One region of the Neobacillus terrisolis genome, then DNA from elsewhere that is predicted to be linked to it. Evidence: riboswitches for the same ligand, from Rfam matches in the RefSeq annotation. Region 1 holds a riboswitch; the other holds the start of a gene.
The links. Region 1 has a riboswitch for ZMP and ZTP ahead of ACI48O_RS17120 (phosphoglycerate dehydrogenase). Riboswitches for the same ligand answer to the same signal wherever they lie in the genome.
Positions count from the first base shown of each region.

Region 2: linked by a shared signal. The riboswitch ahead of ACI48O_RS18505 (bifunctional 5,10-methylenetetrahydrofolate dehydrogenase/5,10-methenyltetrahydrofolate cyclohydrolase) and the one ahead of ACI48O_RS17120 (phosphoglycerate dehydrogenase) in region 1 are both predicted to bind ZMP and ZTP.

Region 1 is NZ_JBKFGH010000027.1:129,924-133,341, reverse strand. It holds gene ACI48O_RS17135 (MFS transporter) at 1-537, shown strand, start outside; gene ACI48O_RS17130 (hypothetical protein) at 611-1,057, shown strand; gene ACI48O_RS17125 (hypothetical protein) at 1,282-1,656, shown strand; ZMP/ZTP riboswitch at 1,765-1,843, shown strand; gene ACI48O_RS17120 (phosphoglycerate dehydrogenase) at 2,001-3,197, shown strand.
Region 2 is NZ_JBKFGH010000032.1:35,292-38,709, forward strand. It holds gene ACI48O_RS18490 (NAD(P)-dependent alcohol dehydrogenase) at 1-6, shown strand, start outside; gene ACI48O_RS18495 (TetR/AcrR family transcriptional regulator) at 373-921, opposite strand; gene ACI48O_RS18500 (hypothetical protein) at 1,414-1,632, shown strand; ZMP/ZTP riboswitch at 1,725-1,809, shown strand; gene ACI48O_RS18505 (bifunctional 5,10-methylenetetrahydrofolate dehydrogenase/5,10-methenyltetrahydrofolate cyclohydrolase) at 1,857-2,702, shown strand; gene ACI48O_RS18510 (MGDG synthase family glycosyltransferase) at 2,809-3,418, opposite strand, start outside.

The sequences.
Region 1 (3,418 bases):
GTTACCGTACCTTTACCCTTTATCATTAACTCCGTATTACATTTAGACCCAAAGGAATTTGGCCTTATTCAAGCGGCCTTTCCAGTTGGGATGATGATCGGGGCTATTTTTATAAAAAAAATAATGAGGATGGTATCGTATCGGGTTTTGTTACGGTATATATGCTTTTTCTTAGCAATGTTGATGGTTTTGTCGGGAATTCCGGTCATGCTTCAAGGGCTGCAAATCAATCATCTAGCGTATACAGCAATTTACGGTGTTCTAATGTTTTTGTTTGGGGTCACGGTGGCGCTGATTGATTTGCCGATTGCCTATATTATTCAAACAGAGGTGCCGGATGAATTCCGGGGAAGAGTATTAAGCATTGGCGTTAGCATCGGGAAAACGATGCTGCCAATAGCGATGATCATCTCCGGAGCATTGTTAAATCTTATCCCTTCTTTTCTTTTACCCATTTCCGGTGGGGTGTTATTTCTTATCTTTATTTTTCGGTCAGGGGTCAGTAAAAAACTTAAACTTGATTCAGAAAAAGTTTAAAATAAAAGAAAGTGAGCTACTTCGTTTGATTTGACAAAACGTTTTCAAATCTTATGGAAAGTAGATGAAAGAAATGAAAAAATTGAAAGCCCTATCCTATGGGACAGGTGTATTGTTATCGATTATCGGTTTGGGTGGAGTTACCTGTGGCCTGATGTTAATGGTACAGCCAGATGGAGCAAGTATCGGATTGCCTTTGGATCTTTTGAAGGGTTCTCCTTTTGAAGATTTCTTTATCCCGGGAATTGCCTTGTTTACTGTTAATGGAGTAACTAGCTTTGTTGGTGCGCTATTATCGTTTCAATTGCACCGCTTTTCAGGTATCGTCACAACGGTCCTTGGCATAGCGATGATTATTTGGATTTTGGCAGAGATGTACTGGTATGGCGGTGCAAGTTTTTTACAACCTGCCATGTTTGCTGTGGGGGTTGTCGAAATTGTTCTTGGCTTAATGTTAAACGCACAGTATCTGGAAAATCCTAAATTTTTTAAGCATCATCCGGGATCACATACGCATTAAAGAAGAAATTTTTAATAATGTATGGAATGGAGCTGTCAATGTGGCAGCTTTTTCTTTTTGCGCTAACGGTAAGATGATATCCTCCTTTTCTATTTATGAGATTAATATAGGTAAGACTTAGCATGTTTTTTTAAAAAAAATATAGGTTTGTCCAAGGCATCTACCCTACCACTTTATTGTTATTTTTATAAAATATTTCAGTAAAATGATTGGAGGTGAAAAAGATGACTTGTCCAACCCCAACAGATAGAGACATTCTTCGCCTGACATTAGGTGAATTTCCTGAAGGAGTAGAGCCCACACCTCTTTTGACTTTATTAGGATTAGAGGTCTTTGTAGAGTTGTGCGTTGTAATTCGTACAGCTGAAGGTACATCGACTGTCCTTACTCCTCAACAGCTTGCATTCCTAATTCAACTAGTTCAACTAATTAATCAAATTCTAGCTGCAATTGAAGATCTGTCCAATGCCACTCCGACTGTTAAATCAGAACCTAAAAGCAGGACATCCTACACGGGTGTCCTGCTTTTAGTTTGCTTATCAAATCAAACGTTTGTTGTATCTTTTGATACTCTTTCTATTCAGCTAAATCAGTATTAAATCGTATAGAGTTGGTTAAGTCCTGTCAGAATTTTTGTATTTTTATAGATAAACCTGTTTTTGGGGGTTGAAGATTTAAGAAGAATCTGATAATATAAAAAAAACAAAAAGGCTATGTGTAACTGGCGAAACGCGGATTACCGTGAGGGAGCACATAGTGTCGTAGCCGTTCGCCTGGGCAGAGGTAAGGGAAAGTGAATTTCCCTTACCTCTTTCTGCTTAAAGGGAGAGGACTGATAACGAAATAGTAGCCGATACTTTGTTCATCTTTGTTCACTTACTGAAAAGCCGATTCGTTTAGGGAATTGAAAATGGTCATTTAACAAAAAAGGGGAGAAAACACATTGAGTACAATTACTTTAGACACTGTGAAAACAATCAAAACGTTAAATAACATCGCTGAGAGCGGACTAAAAGTTTTTAATAATAATTACACAATTAATAATGACAGCGAAAATCCTGATGCTATTCTTGTTCGTAGCTTTAACATGCATGAAATGGAATTAGATAAAAACTTAAAAGCTATCGCACGGGCTGGCGCGGGTGTTAATAATATCCCAGTTGAAAAATGCACAGAGCAAGGTATTGTCGTATTTAATACTCCTGGTGCAAATGCTAATGCGGTAAAAGAGCTTGTTTTAACAACATTAATGGCTTCATCTCGTAATCTATTCGAGGGAGTTGCTTGGACTAAGAATTTACAAGGTGAAGGCGACCAGGTTCCGAAGCTTGTTGAGGCCGGCAAAAAACAATTTGTTGGTAAAGAAATTAAGGGTAAAACTCTAGGTGTAATCGGCTTAGGTGCGATCGGTGCACTTGTAGCCAATGATGCACTAGATTTAGATATGGATGTAATCGGTTTTGACCCATTCATCTCTGTTGATACAGCATGGAATCTATCTCGCAACGTCCAACGCGCGATGACACTTGAACAACTATTTGCGAACTGCGATTATATTACTGTTCACGTTCCTTTAACAAATGATACAAAAGGAATGTTCAATAAAGAAACATTCAGCATCATGAAGGATGGAGTAACGATTTTGAACTTCTCTCGTGGTGAACTGGTAAATGAAATTGACATGGCTGTTGCACTAGAAGATGGAAAAGTTGCAAAGTACATCACTGACTTCCCGAACGAAAATGTGTTAACAATGAAAAATGTTGTGCCAATTCCACACCTTGGTGCATCAACACTTGAATCAGAAGAAAATTGCGCAATTATGGCTGCACGTCAAGTGAAGGACTTCCTTGAAACAGGAAATATCAAAAACTCAGTGAACTTCCCGAATGCTTACCTTGATTACACAGGTAAACGCCGTGTCGCTGCATTCCACAAAAACGTTCCAAACATGGTTGGACAGCTTACAGCTGCTATCTCAGGCTATGATTTGAACATCGCTGACATGGTAAACAGAAGCCGTGGCAATTACGCTTACACAATGATCGACATTGACGAAAAAGTAAACGGCGACGTCATCCCTGGCCTTGAACAAAAAATCAACCAAATCGAAGGCATCGTAACAGCCCGAATCATCTAATCACCTGTTTGACACAGGGGGACGGTTCTCCTGATTCAATTTTGAGCGTTCTTACGACTAAAAAATGAAGCTGACCTAAATGTAAGAAACTACATTTATGGTCAGCTTTTTTGATTTTGGTAAATTTTCGTGAATACTGGGTATAGTGAATGACTAAACTGTGACTTTTGGTATATTGATTTCCACGCCTCTATGCTATCTTAAAATTAATCATTTTGAAG
Region 2 (3,418 bases), on a different contig from region 1:
ATGTGATTTGCTGCGTAAATAATCTTATAGAGGGTGTCCCAAAGTCTAATTTTTGGGACATCTTTTTCTGTTCCTTCAAGAGGAATTAAGACTCTGACAATCAATTGGCTTTGAGTGGTTTTAAGGTGATTTTGACAAGTCGGAATCCGATGCTGGGTTACCCCAGCATTGTGACGTTCGCGGACATTGAATCCGCTATTTGTCCTTTAAACACCCATTTGAAGAATTAAGCGGACATACAGTCCTCTATTTACTCCAAAATCGCATTAAAATGGCGTTTTTCCAGTAAATAAAGGAACCTGTGTCCGCTAATCTTTAAAATCATACGTTTTTGGCTCAAATAAAGGAACTGGTGTCCGCTAATAGAAAACTTTATAGAATCCTCTCCATTAAAATCCCCAATTCCTTCGCAATAACCTTAGGTGGTGTAGGCATCCCATCCTTTATCCATGATTCCAAAACTCCTACATAAGCATTTGCGGCGAATTTAACAATCATATCTTCACTTAACCCGTCATTTTTTCCATTTGTTTTATGTAATTCCTCTTTGAATCCCTCCGTTACATACTCTAGGAACTTACTACGAAACGAAGGGGTTGCTTCTTTGCTCGCTAACATCGTCGAAAAAAACAAATAATGAGTCTGAAAGTATTCAGCAAAAATCTGAATTGCATCTACCCATTCCTCTTGACATGCCCATTCACTTGTTTCCTTGAGTTCGTTTACATGCCCTTCTATCATTTTATCTAGTAAATCATATTTATCCAAGTAATGAAGATAGACAGTACTTCGATTTACATTTGCCCTGTCTGAAATATCCTGAATGGTAATATGATCAAAATTTTTTTCACCCATTAATTCAAGAAATGCTGTTTTTATTGCCTGCTGTGTTTTTACTACTCTTCTATCTACTTTTGGCATTGTTCCATCACCAGACTTTCCTATAGATAATCAACAATAAAGATTACATTGTTGCGTAAACTACAAAATGCATTCATTTAACCATTGAAAGTATTCTGCTTCTTTTTATAATTATAGACAGATGTTGCTTAAACAATCAACGCTGACTTTTTTACTCATACTAACATTAAAAAGAGATTAAAAAATGGAAAAACATTCTCACATCACTCAATCCAAGACAGAAACCTCAGGATGGGATAAGTCCTTCCCTCTTAGCGACAATGTAACTGTCGAAAGCCTAAAATTCTTTCAATTTCAATTCGTTTAACTCGCATCCGCACTTCCTCTATAAGGTTCGGATGACATCACACTTCCTATTGTAAAAATAAGTGAGATTCCCCAAAATAGTATTTTATGATTAGAAATTATTTTCATAAAGAAAATTGGATAATTCTTTCATTTAGAAGCAATCTATATTTTGTAAAATAAACTCTCATTAGGAGGAATTAAGACATGGCAAATCAAATAGACACTAACAAATTAAAACAAGCAGAGGCAGCAGCTTCAATCGCAAAAGATATGATTACTTCGGCAATTGAACAGTCTTCCGCTAACTCAACGCTTGCTTCCGAAGCATTAAAGCAAGCATCCAATGAAGTAGCACAAATACAAACATTAATAAGTCAAGTACAATCTCAGCTTCAAAGTCCATCTTCTTTTTCAGAGGAATAATCTCTTATAATCGTTTGAACTAATTAATTTAGGAGAGTATTCAATAATTGAACAGTCATTTACTGTATGATATGCTCAAAGCAATAAGAATATCATAATGCGGTAACTGACGGCAGTTGTGGAATAAACCACAAGGGAATCGCATTTTTATTACGTCGGGTCGTCTGGGCAGAGATAGGGATATAAATCCTTATCTCTTTTTATATTTATAGGAGGTTTTAAAAATGGAAAAGGTAATTTTAGATGGTAGACTTGTTGCAAAAAATATCACAGAAAGATTAATTGACCGCGTCAAAGATTTAAAATCGAATGGGGTGACCCCATGTCTTGCCACGATTCTCGTTGGTGATGATCCTTCATCAGAAACATATGTAAAAATGAAAGGAAATGCCTGTGAAAGAATTGGCATAAACTCATTACGGATTCATCTTCCAAAGGAAACTCAAACAGAAGACCTTTTAAAGGTAATTGAAGAATTAAATCAGGATAACTCAGTGCATGGAATCCTCCTTCAACACCCAGTACCTTCACATATTGATGAGCGGAAAGCATTCGAATCTATTGACATAGAAAAGGATGTAGATGGAGTGACAAGTACGGGCTTTGGACAAACTGCATTCGGTTTTGGGAAATTCCCTTCCTGTACCCCTGCAGCCATTATGGAAATCATTAATTTTTACAAACTCCCAGTTAAAGGAAAACATGCAGTGGTCGTAGGCAGAAGTCCGATCTTAGGTAAACCGGTATCTGCTTTACTTTTAAATGAGAACGCAACGGTAACCACTTGTCATTCGTACACAACAAATTTACCTGAAATGTTAATGCAAGCTGATATTGTCGTAGCTGCAGTCGGAAAGCCGAATTTTATTAAAGGTGAATGGATTAAAAAAGGGGCAGTTGTCCTCGATGCGGGATACAACAAAGGAAACATCGGTGATGTCGATTACGAGGGGTGCTTCGAAAAAGCTGGTGCCATCACCCCTGTTCCTGGCGGTGTAGGTCCAGTGACGATTTCCATGTTATTAAAACATACCGTAGATGCAGCAGAGTCAACGATAAAATATTCTTAATAAAAATTTTTAGAGTCGGAGATTAGGAGAATTCCGACTCTTTGTTCTATCAAATACCAATCCCTATTCAAGTTAATACATTCTTCAATAGTGGTTCGACTCTTTTCTATACTCTAGTTAATTGGTTTTGTGACGTTTCCCAATAATACGTTTGAAGTACATCGTTCATTATTGTATCTGCAGCATTTGGTACGTGGATTTTCTTTAATGATGCCTTCATTTGTACTAATTTCACTTCATCATATACGAGTTTCAGTGTTTCTTTAACAAGATGGTCTGAGTTTTCCTGAAGGATTGCAGCTCTGTGACGATGAAAAAACAGAGCGTTTTCAGTTTCTTGACCAGGTGTGGCTCTTGGAAGAACAATCGGAACGGTTTTGTTTAATGCCTCCGATAAAATAATTCCACCGGGCTTTGTAATCACACATGTGGCCAACTCGAACAATTCTGCCATATTCGTTACATAACCAAACACCTTAATATTATTTTCCCTCTGAAATTTCATTCTCAACTGATCATAGAGCTGATGATTCCTCCCACAAACGATTAAAATTTGTAGACGGTCGTCGTTCTTTAATCCCTCACTAATAGTTTTTATTTCTTTGGAAACGCCATAGGCGCCCGCAACAATTAATACAGTTTTTCGATTTGGGTTAAGTTGATATTTGTTAAATAGTGTTGGTCGGCAAAGAGATTGTTCAAACTGACTTTGCACA